2 regions of the uncultured Roseovarius sp. genome follow, and region 2 is predicted to be linked to the other one. Evidence: riboswitches for the same ligand, from Rfam matches in the RefSeq annotation. Region 2 holds a riboswitch; the other holds the start of a gene.

What was found. A riboswitch is a leader RNA that binds a small molecule or an ion and turns the genes downstream of it on or off. The one in region 2 is predicted to bind cobalamin.
Region 1: another riboswitch for cobalamin. It lies ahead of AACZ65_RS03240 (CbtB domain-containing protein); the one in region 2 lies ahead of AACZ65_RS11735 (hypothetical protein).

The regions. Positions count from the first base shown of each region.
Region 1 is NZ_CAXAUM010000002.1:301,723-307,512, reverse strand. Features, by position in the region: gene AACZ65_RS03265 (DUF1963 domain-containing protein) at 1-518, opposite strand, end outside; gene AACZ65_RS03260 (YwqG family protein) at 624-1,004, opposite strand; gene AACZ65_RS03255 (hypothetical protein) at 1,186-1,314, shown strand; gene AACZ65_RS03250 (DUF1963 domain-containing protein) at 1,314-2,294, shown strand; partial or broken gene AACZ65_RS03245 (IS6 family transposase) at 2,429-3,178, shown strand; cobalamin riboswitch at 3,297-3,522, shown strand; gene AACZ65_RS03240 (CbtB domain-containing protein) at 3,555-3,719, shown strand; gene AACZ65_RS03235 (CbtA family protein) at 3,723-4,403, shown strand; gene AACZ65_RS03230 (hypothetical protein) at 4,459-4,947, shown strand; gene AACZ65_RS03225 (DUF1636 domain-containing protein) at 4,952-5,281, opposite strand; gene cobW (cobalamin biosynthesis protein CobW) at 5,353-5,790, shown strand, end outside.
Region 2 is NZ_CAXAUM010000011.1:1,852-7,641, forward strand. Features, by position in the region: gene AACZ65_RS11725 (Mrp/NBP35 family ATP-binding protein) at 1-468, opposite strand, end outside; gene AACZ65_RS11730 (DUF1127 domain-containing protein) at 719-943, shown strand; gene AACZ65_RS11735 (hypothetical protein) at 1,228-1,497, opposite strand; cobalamin riboswitch at 1,607-1,808, opposite strand; gene AACZ65_RS11740 (OsmC family protein) at 1,859-2,329, opposite strand; gene rseP (RIP metalloprotease RseP) at 2,410-3,759, opposite strand; gene dxr (1-deoxy-D-xylulose-5-phosphate reductoisomerase) at 3,763-4,941, opposite strand; gene AACZ65_RS11755 (phosphatidate cytidylyltransferase) at 4,938-5,717, opposite strand; gene AACZ65_RS11760 (isoprenyl transferase) at 5,714-5,790, opposite strand, start outside.

The DNA.
Region 1 (5,790 bases), on a different contig from region 2:
TGCAAGGGCCGTCCGTCGCTGGTGCAAGGCCATTCAAGCGATGCCGGCAGTTGTGGCCAACCGCAGAATTGGTTCGCCGTGGTTCGCTCACCTGGCACAAGGGGTTTCAGGATCAGCCCGGCGCGCCGCTCCATGTTCGCCGGAAGATCGGGCAGCGCGGGCTGACGCGGCTTGGCAAACCAGCGCCCGGCGCGGTTCACTCGTTCAAAGCGCACGTGATGGTTGTCAAAGCCACGAGCGCGTAAATCTTGGCGCGACACCACGAAATGCATCACATAGTCATCCGAAACCAGATCGAGGTTGCAGGCAGAATTATGCGCCAATTGGAACAGCAATACCTCGTTATTGTGCTCTGACGCCTTTGCAAGCTCATAGGTCTTGCGGGCACGTTCCAGCGAATCTGCGCGACTGCGGTCCAGGGTCAGGGATTTCAGAAGTTGCAGGCGCGGCGCATACCCAAGCATTTGCAGCGGACGGATGCCATCCTCAGCCGTGGCCGCCGACGGCTCAACGCCCATCGCATCATAGAGCGGCTTTGGGTCCGCATCCGGGTGCGAGTCAAAGCTGTGAGGCGTCAACGCGACGGGCGCGAAATATCCGGTTTGCCCTGTGCCCGAATAAGCTTATGGTTGTTTCCCCAGAAGCCGGGACAAAATGCCCTGCGGTTCCGGCTTGGGTTCGACCTTCAATTCGATGTTTCGTTGGGCATGGGAATATTCACCCAAGGGCGGCGTCTCTGCCGGATGCTCGACCGGCACCCGCCCAGGCTTTGGTGCGTAAATGATCTTGGACGCGCCGTCGTCTTCGCCCAGTGAAGGCGCGCCGCGTTGGTCATAGTTCCCAGTGATAAACAGCCATAGCATCCCCTCCGCCGGAAAATCAGGGTCGACGCGAGGGACCTCGGCACAATCGATCTGGAGCACGTGATGCATCGGACGCCCGGCGGCATCCATTGGCCAGGGCATATCAGTCGGAAGATTAGGATGGCCGCCAAAGCGAGACATGTGATGGGAGGGGTTCTCCGATGAAGTCGGAACCAAAGCGACAGCAGGGTGGATCAAATGAACTCTCCAAGAACGAACTAATACCTGACTTGCACAGGATCGTTGGCTTGGGATTGTGTTGATTTTTCGAAACAAATGAGGCTTCAAGGCGGATGCGTACCGCCATCGGTTCGTTCAGGGTTTGATCGACTACGATCCCGATGCGCTATTGGGGCTTGACTACGGAGACAAGGCCAAGTTCTGGATTTCACGCGACGACCTGTCGCTTGGGCATTTCGACGATGTATTCTTGCTGGGAGGACAATCATGATGGCTGACGCGTCACAGAGAAAAATCCGCTTCTCCGTGGCAGGAACGGCACATATGCAAGCCGTCCTTTCGGAGCACTTCGCGCGTCCGGTCGAACCGGCCGAGGTTGGAATCCTTGCTGGCAAAATGGGCCAATTGGACCCGACCACTCGGGGTGTTCTCAAGAGCGCTTGGGCAGAGGCGACAGTTATGCCGGTTGATCAGGTTGAACTGGGCCGAATGCTGGAGGAGGCGCGCTGCGAAGGGGTGTTGCTGCGCAAGACGACGGATCGGTTTCGCGCGGGGCGGTCTTGGCTTATGGGCGCGCCGACGCTGCCACTGGAAATTGATTGGCCGTCTGCGACCTTGCCGGGCGGCGCGACGGTCACGCTCGATTTCGTGGCGCAGCTGGACCTCGGCCATGTGCCCTCCAGTGGCAAACTCCCCGCCGAGGGTTTGCTGTTCTTCTTTGTCGACCTTACATCGCCGCTGGACGACATCTATCGTGCGGCGCGGGTTGTCCATATCGCTTCGGTTCCGGAAACATGTCCGATACGATTTAACGATGCGGTACCGCCCAGGTCCGAAGCCGTCTCGATCCGGTTCGAGCCCATGGTCGGATACAACAGCGGCCTGTTTCGGAATCAGGATTTCGAAAGGGCTGCGATGGGCCTGACGGCCCCAATCTCTGCGCGATTTCGAGAAACTCGGGACGAGGTCGTTTACGAACACAGCGGGGGCCTCGTGTCTCGTGTTCTTGGGAGGAAAAAGGTCGATATTCGCCAATACCTCCACACCCTATTTCTCGGGCCGGATTTTGGGAGATGGCGGGATTTTGATGACACCGACCGAGTGCCGCTTTTGACTCTCGATACCGAAGACCGTGATGATCTAAACTTGCCAGACCACATCCTGCACGGATGGCCCTTGACCTTTGCCATTCAAGAAAGGGCGCTGTCGGCGCACGATTTTGACGTCGTGACTGCGTTGTTGAGAGAGTGAAAGGGATGGAGCCGACCAATGCAGTCGCGGAGTTGGGGCGAGCAGTCTGGGCACGAGGGGCATAGGAAGGTTCTGTTGTAAAGTTTTTCAGCGGCAAGCATTTTGTGCGGCACTGCTGAGACAAGGGGTGTAGCATGAGCGACATCAAAGGCCGTCATTCCCGAGGTGAAATCGTGCTTTGGGCTGTGCGTTGGTGCTGCCGCTACGGGGTTAGCTATTGTGCCCTCGAAGAGATGATGGCCGAACGGGGTCATCGGGTTGACCGCTCTACGATCTACCGCTGGGTTCAACACTATGCCCCCGAGATCGAGAAGCGCATGCGTCGGCAATGGCGGCACCCTCGATCGGATAGCTGGCGGGTAGATGAGACCTATATCAAAGTCCGTGGGAAATGGGCTTATCTCTAGCGGGTCGTCGACGAATTCGGGGACTTGATCGACTTCTATCTTTCCCCGACGCGTAATACGAAAGCTGCGAAGCGCCTTCTGGCCAAGGTGCTGAAAGGCTTGGAGCACCCGCGCGTTAGCAACTCCGACAAGGCGCCGACTTATGGCGCTGCGCGGGCTGAACTCATGCAAGAGGGTAAATGCGCAAGCGACGTTCGGCACCGTCAGGCCAAGTATATGACCAAAGTCGTTGAGGCTGATCACGGCAGGCTCAAGCAGCTGATCAAACCGGTGCGTGGGTTCAAGACGATGAAAACCGCCTATGCCACGAGCAAGGATTTCGAGGTGATGCGGGCCCTGCGCAAAGGGCAATCACGCAGCTTCAATTTGATCGGCGACATCAACGGCGAGGTGCGTATGATCAAACGCTCTTTTGGCTTGGGCCCCTGCGGTCTCGCGGAGGCAATGTCTATGCTCGAACTCCGTCTCGCATCATAAGACCAATGGCGAAACTGGTTCTTCTCGCTCTCCGGAAAGGATTGCAACAGAGCCAAAAAGAATGCCGCAGATTGCTCCTGAGCGGTCGTAATCCTCCTTGACGGGGTGGCGCACAGCCTGCATACCAGAAGGGCAAGGTTCCTCGTTTGGGTGCAAAGCGCCTCGGGGATGAAATGGGAATGACGTGCCGGTGGACCCAATCAGGGCGCCCATGCGTCAGCCGCCCCCGCGACTGTAAGCGGCGAGCCCCTGCCAAATGCCACTGAGGTGTAAAATCCTTGGGAAGGCGGCAGACAGGCGACGACCCGCGAGCCAGGAGACCAGCCCTGCGTTCGTCAATCCCGCCTCGGGTGAGAGGCGCAAAGGAGATACCGCCATGACCGCATTGGTTCAAACCGCTGCAAAATCTACCGTCCTGCCCTTCGTCGCAGCCCTGTTTCTGGGCCTCGGCATCGTGACCGTTGCCGGCCATGTGCAGGCCTCGGCACTGCATGACGCCGCGCATGATGTGCGCCACGCGACCGGCTTCCCCTGCCACTAACGCATGTTTTCAAAAATCGCGACCAGCGCGTTGTTCGCTGGTTTCTGTGCAGGGCTGATAGCCGCCCTGTTGCAGATCGTTTTCATTCAGCCGGTGCTGTTGCACGCAGAGCTGTATGAAGGGGGCAGTCTTGTGCATTTCGGGGCGGAGGCGGTCAGCGCCACGCCCGAATTGCCGGGCTTTGACGTGATGCGCGACGGGCTGAGCATCCTCTTTTCGGCACTGATCTATGTCGGTTACGGGCTGGTTCTGGTGGCCTGCATGGGCTTGGCAGCGGAGTACGGCGTGCGCATCGACACGCGCAGCGGCATCGTCTGGGGCGTGGCGGGCTTTGTCGCGCTGCATTTCGCCCCCGCAGCATCCTTGCCGCCAGAAGTTCCGGGCGTGGCCTATACAGACATCACCGCACGTCAAATCTGGTGGTGGGGCACGGTGATTGCCACAGCGGTCGGGCTGGGCCTGATTGCTTTTGGCAAAGGGCCCGTGATGCTGGTCGTTGCGGTGGCGCTGTTGGCTGCACCGCATCTGATCGGCGCGCCCGAACCGGAGACCTTTACCGGCCCGGTGCCGCCGGAACTGGCCGCGCTCTTTGCCGCGCGTGCGCTTGGCGTGGGTCTCGCGGCTTGGGTCTGTCTGGGTGCCTTGGCCGGATATTTCTGGCAACGCGAGAACGCAGCCGCCTGACATCTCAAAACCCCGGCATCACGGTGCCGGGGTCATTCGACAGGAGACAGGAACGATGGCCAAACCAATTGCCTTTCTCGGCATCGGCCTTTTTTTCGGCACGGGGCTAGGCTTTCTGGTCGCCGCCACATCCGGCGCGCAGCTTGAGGGGCATGACCACGACCATGGCGCGGCGATGCATGACCACGCAGCACATGATCATGGCGGCGCACATGCGGCCCTGACCGAGGCGGGCACGCCCGCTCCGGTGCTGCGCCTTACCCTGCACCCCGACGGGGCGCAGAGCCGCAATTTGCATATCGGGGTGGAGAATTTCACCTTTGATCCCGAGGGGGTGAATGGGCCGGTCGTGCCGGGGCGCGGGCATGCGCATCTCTACCTCAACGGGGTCAAGATTGCGCGCGCCTATGGGCCTTGGATGCAGTTGGATGCGCTGCCGGTTGGCACGCATGAGCTGCGCGTAACGCTGAATGCCAATGACCATACACAGCTTGCAACGGACGGCGTGCCAATAGAGGCCACGATTGCGGTGGTGATCGAATGATCCCTCAGCCCGGCACGCGCCCGATCAGGCAATGCCGGAGCCGTCCGGCAGGGCGCGCATCCTCGATCCAGCCATCGGCGCAGGCAGCATATAGCGCGGCAAAGGCCAGCGTATCCTCTAGATCGATCGTCGGGTCGATGTCGCCAAAGAGATACGTGGCCTTGCCCACTGCGGAAAACGCCACACTGAGCGGACGGCCGCAATTGGACATGCAGTCATGGTCCTGCACCGTGAACTCCATGCCCCGTTCGCTGAAAGCCGCGCGCAAACGGGCAGCAAAGCCCTTGCCATCCGTGCCCTCGCACGTAGAACAGACCACAACCCGGTGCGTCATCGCCGATCCCCTTTTATACCGGGCTTAGGCCAGCCGCCCCGCCCGATGCAAGCCCCTGAAGGAGCCAAGACATGCAAGCCAAGATCCCCGCCACCGTCGTTACCGGATTTCTCGGGGCCGGCAAGACCACGCTGATCCGGCACATGCTGGAAAATGCGGGCGGCAAGCGCATTGCGCTGATCATCAACGAATTCGGCGATCTGGGCGTGGATGGCGATATCCTCAAGGGCTGTGGGATCGAGGCCTGTTCGGAAGAGGATGTGATGGAATTGTCCAACGGCTGCATCTGCTGCACCGTGGCCGAAGATTTCATCCCTACCCTGCAAAAGCTCCTGGACCGCGAGCGTGCGCCCGATCACATCGTGATCGAGACCTCGGGTCTGGCGCTGCCGCAACCGCTGGTGCGGGCCTTCAACTGGCCCGAGATTTCGACGCGGGTGACGGTCGATGGTGTGGTGACGGTGGTCGATGGCAAGGCCGTGACCGAAGGCCGCTTTGCGCATGACGTG
Region 2 (5,790 bases):
CAGCCCCATCATCCGAGGCTGGCTCGGCCCGTGGATATCCGCGTCGAGCAATCCCACGCGCCGCCCCTGACGCGCCAGCGCCACCGCCAGATTGGCCGCGACGGTGGATTTACCCACACCGCCCTTGCCGCTGGCCACCGCCAGCAGCGCGCCGATGCCCTCTGGCCTGATCGAGGCATTGCCCCCCTTGGGATGCTGCCCCAGCTTGAACACAGGCGGGGCCGCCTGCGCCGTAAGCACCACCCGAGCCCGGACGATCCCCGGCAGGCTCAGCGCCGCGCGTTCGGCGGCGGCACGCAACGGCTCCATCATCCGCGCCATCTCCGGGCTTGGAGCCTCGATGACAAAGCGCACCTCGCCCGCCTCGACCTCGAGCGCGCGCACCATATCCCGTGACATCAGATCGCCCCCGTCGGGCAGTTCGAGGTGCCGCAACCGCGCTTCAAGTTCGCTGCGAAAATCGCTCATTTTCGGTCCTTTGGTCTTGGGTTGCTCTTTCGCCCGCCCCACAACCGGGACGGCACATCTTCACATAACGCCTAAAAAATGCCGCATTTGCTTAACCTTAGGTCACTTTCGGCTTATGCAATTGCTGCATAGCAGCATTGCTCATGCGGGGTATTGTGCAGGCGCAGCAAAGGCGTATCTTAGTCTCAACAAAGGGCGAAACGAACTTCGCCGAACTTGAACACGATCAAATCCGCAAGGACCCGAAAAAATGCCGACGACGTTTTACACCAGACGCTCTGCCGCCGCCGTTCTTGGCGAAGACCTGAGCGCGGCTGTTTATGCTGCCATGCAGCGTATCGTGGATTATCGCACCTATCGCCGCACGGTCAATGAGTTGTCGCAGCTCAGCGCGCATGACCTCGCCGATCTGGGCCTGCACCGCAGCGAAATTCGCCGCGTTGCGCATGAAACAGTTTACGGCCACCGGTCGTAATAAAGGATCAGATACCCCCCTCCTCCTCCCTGGGGTATCTGTTACGGTCACGGGCATCTTTCCTCCTCCCTGATGCTCGGGGCCGTCAAATTGGGACTGAACAGGTCCTTATGTTTTGCGGATGGCCCTCTCCTCCTCCCTGGGCCGGACGTATAGGAAACGGCGGCACCCCTCCTCCTCCCTGGTGCCGCCGTTTTTTATTGCGCGCAGGCAAAGCAGAGATTTTCAGTGACATGACCGAACGGCTGGTGCCTCCGGTCGCCATTGGCCACGCGGCCCTGCCCTCAATGCAGAATCCGCGCCCGTCCACGCCGCACCGGCTTGACCTGAAAGGCGCGGCAGGCCTCTTGCAGGACCCCGACAAAGGCCCGCGCCGCGTCGCTCTCGGCGGTCTGGGCCTCCGGACTTTCCAGCGCGGCCCTGACAAGCTGTGACGTGACCGGCCCATCGACCGCGCAGGCCCATTGCAGGAAACCCAACCGCGCGGCCTGCATCGCCTGTGACCCGGTCGCCGGGCTGCTCTCAAGCCCATCCATGATTCGTAGAAAACTCATCTTGCTTTTCTCCCCGACCGCACCCCGGGTCGGATGGGGCGAGAGCGGCAAGGGTCATGGCACGTCGGAGCATCCGGCCTGGCGTGCACACGCCCGCACCGCACCCCGCGATTCGACGTCACGCCAAGGCTGGTTTCCGGGCTTGGACGGCAGGCCATGCGGCCCTCGCGTTGCGGCACCTTCCCGGGCAAACCTGCCCAGTGGCCTATTGCCGAAACGCCCTTCCTTACCGTTGCGGGGGCAGCGCCGGACTTGCACCGGCTTCCCAATTCTCCGCCCCAAAGGGCGGCACCCTGACAGGTTTAGCCTAACCGCGCGGGCCCCCAAGCCGCAAGCCTGAAACCGACGCCGCCCGGACCGCTCACGCCAGAACCCGGTAGCGCGCCGCGTAGCTCACCGGAAAATTCACCGAGCGCGCAATAAAGCAAAAGGCATGGACCTGCCCATGCAGCGCATCGGCTTGGGCAAGGTCGGTTCCCGCCGGCACCGCAATCCTTGGCCGCAGCGTGGCACGCAGAAACCGGCTCGCCCCGGCGCTGTCGGTCTCCCCCACCGCCAGCGGATCGTCTTCGTAGGATTGCACGGCAATGCCTGCGTCACTCGCCAGATGCAGAAACCACAGCATATGACAGGCGCTGAGCGCGGCAATCAGCATGTCCTCGGGGTTGTGCAGGCCGGGATTTCCCCCGAGCAGCGGGTCGTTGGAACAATGGATCACCGGCTTGCCCGGCGTCTCGACATTCCAGGTGCGGTCATAGCCCTTGTAATGCCGCGTCCCCTCGCCCCGGTTTCCGGTCCACACGACGCGGGCGGTATAGTCATGCTCTGACATGCTCTGCGCTCCCCTTTGGCACGCGCGCAGCATCGCGCGAAATCGTCGCGCCAGACAAGTCAGGATCGCCGCACCCGCCCTCAGGGGCAGAAAATATCGTTGAAGAGGGCAAACAGCATCAGCGACAGAATGAGCGTGAGACCAACGGTCATCAGCACCCGCAAGGCCCGCTCGCTCGGCGGACGGCCCGCGACCGCCTCATAGGCATAAAACACCAGATGCCCGCCATCCAGAACCGGCACCGGAAAGAGATTGAGCAGCCCCACCGCCGTCGACAGCACCGCGATGAACCAGATGAAACTCTGCGCGCCCTGGCTGGCCATCGCCCCCGAGACCTGCGCGATACCGATCGGCCCGGACATGTTGCAACTGCTGATCGCGCCCGTGATCATGTGATAGAGACCCGAGAGCGAGCTTTGGATGATGTCGCCGATCTGCGCCACCGCATCGCCCACCGCCTCGATCAGCCCCAGCCGCTCTGTCGCAGGCTCGAACGCCATGCCGCCCGCAATCCCGATCCGCCATTCGGTGCGAAACCCGCCCTCAGGCTGCGGCTCGTCCACCCGGCGCGGCGTGATCGAGACCTCGTGGGTCCCGCGACCCTCGCGCCACACTGTCAGCGTCAGAGGTGCCCCGTTCGATCCCTCGACCACAACCTTGAGCTCTTCAAAGGCCACAATCGGCGTGCCGTTAACCGCCGTGATGACATCGCCCGCCTCCAGATCCGCAGCAAATGCCGCCGATTGCGGCGCAAGCCCGCTGATCAAGGGCGGCATGAGCTGTGGCCCCGTCGCCTCGATCTCGCGCCCTGCACGTTCGACCCTGTAGTCGAGCAGCGCCACACGCGGCAGCGCGTCGATCATGTCGTCATAGACCTCGCCCGCCGCCACATCCGGCAGGGGTTGGCCTTCGATGCTCAGCACCCGGTCGCCCGGTTCTAGCGTGATCCCAGCTACCGGCAGCGGCTTCAATGCCCCCACCGTCAACGGATCGGCGGTCTTGCCACCAGTCATCATCACCGCGCTGAAGATCACGATGGACAGAATGAAATTGAATATCGGCCCCGCCGCCACCGTCGCCGTGCGCGCCCAGAGAGGCGCACCATGCATGGTCTGGCGCAGTCGTTCAGGCGGCAGCGCCGCCATCGCCGCGCCATCCTTGCCACTCGCGGCATCGGCATCGCCCAGAAACTTGACGAACCCGCCAAAGGGCAAGGCCGCGATCTGCCAGCGTGTCCCATGCCGGTCCATCCGCGAAAACAGCACCGGACCAAACCCAAGCGAGAACACCTCTGCCTTGATCCCCGACCAGCGCCCGACGATGTAATGGCCATATTCATGGACGGCGACGATCACCGACAAGGCCACGACAAAGGCTGCAAGGGTCACGAACAGATTGCCGAACTGCGGCAGAGAGGTCAGAATTTCCACACTTTATCCTTGGGTTTTTCGCTGAGACACGACCAGATCGGCCTGCTTCCTAGCCAGATGGTCCATGTGGGCCACCACATCAAGGGTCATCTCGGAATTCCGCGCCTCGGGCGCATCGTGCAAGGCTGTCAAAACCTCCTCAACCACGATGTTCATGTCGGTAAACCCGATCCTTCCTGCGATAAAGTGATCCAGCGCCCGCTCCTTGGCGGCGTTGAACACCGCCCCCGAGAGGCCGCGCGCCTGCATGACCTCGCGCGCAAGCCGCAGCGCGGGATAACGCTCGGGGTCAGGCGGGCGAAATTCCAGCGTGCCAATCGCCGCCAGATCGAGTGCAGCCACCGGCAGCGCCTGACGCTGCGGCCAGTTCAGCGCGTAGCCGATGGCATGGCGCATGTCGGGCGGCCCTACATGCGCCATGAGCGCCCCGTCGCAGAACCCCACCAGCGCATGCACAAGCGATTGCGGATGGATCAGCACCTCGATCTGATCGGGGGCAAAGCCAAAGAATTCCCGCGCCTCGATCATCTCCATCGCCTTGTTGAACATCGAGGCGGAATCGATGGTGATCCTCTGTCCCATGGCCCAATTGGGATGGCTCGACGCCTCGGCCACGGTGGCGGCGGCCAGCCGCTCCAGCGGCCAATCGCGAAATGCCCCGCCCGAGGCGGTGATGATGACCCGGCTCACGGCGGCAGCATCCTCGCCGACCAGCGCCTGAAAAATCGCCGAATGCTCACTATCCACCGGCAGGATATTGGCGCGGTTGGCGCGCGCGGTGCGCATCATCAGCGCCCCCGCCGTCACCAGCGATTCCTTGTTGGCCAGGGCCAGTGTCGCGCCCTGCTCCAGCGCCGCCAGACCGGGGGCCAGCCCGGCGGCCCCTACGATAGCCGACATGACCCATTGCGCCGGACGGCTGGCCGCCTCGATCAGCGCGGCCTTGCCCGCCGCCGCCTCGACCTTGCTGCCCCTCAGCGCCTCGCGCAGGGACACCAGCAGATCGTCATGCGCCGTGACCGCCACTTCGGCCCCCAGATCAATCGCATCCCGCGCCAGCTGGTCGATATGATGCCCGCCCGTCAGCGCCACCACCTGATAGGCGCCCGGCGCGCGGCGGATCAGGTCAATTGTGTTCTGCCCGACAGAACCGGTCGCGCCTAAAATGGAAATACGTTTCATGCCACCCCCGGCAAGAGACCCAGCGCCCAAAGGATCACCACAACCAGCGCCGCGCCCAGCATCGCATCGAACCGGTCCAGAACACCGCCATGACCCGGGATGAGGTTGGAACTGTCCTTGATCCCACGCAGCCGCTTGACCGCGCTCTCGGCGATATCCCCCATCTGCCCGGCAAAGCCTACCAGCACCGACAAAGGCACCAGCGCAAGACCTGCCCCGGTCGGCCCGGCAAAGATCAGCCCGATCACAGCCGCACCAATCCAGCCCGCAATCGTGCCGGACCATGTTTTCTTGGGGCTGAACCGTGGCCAGAACTTGGGCCCGCCCAGAATGCGCCCGGCAAAGTACCCCGCCACATCCGAGATCACCACGACCGCAACCAGCCACAAAACCCAGACCAAACCTGCCTCGGCGCGGAGCGTGCCCATGGCATAACAGCCCAATAGCGCCCAGAGCGCCAGCGCAAAGAACGGCCCGCGCTCGCGCTCGATTGAGCTTGACGCGACCATCACTGCGGCCAGCAAAAGAGGCAAGACCATGATCCCCGGCAGCCAGAGCGCCAGCGCCAAGGCCACCGCCGCCAGCACGCCAGAGCGCAGCGCATCACGGGCCGCGAACATCCGCGCGGCTTCCCAGATCATCGCGCCCGCCAGCGCACAGACCAGCGCGGCAAAGGGTAATCCACCTACCCAGATCTCAACCGCGCCCACGACGATCAGCACGATACCCGACACAAGCCGGGGCCAGAGATCAGCCCAACGCGCCGCGCCGCTCATGCAGGCACAGCTCCAAAGCGGCGGTCCCGCGTGCCGTACTGCGCGAGCAATCCAGCAAAGACGTCCGGCGTGA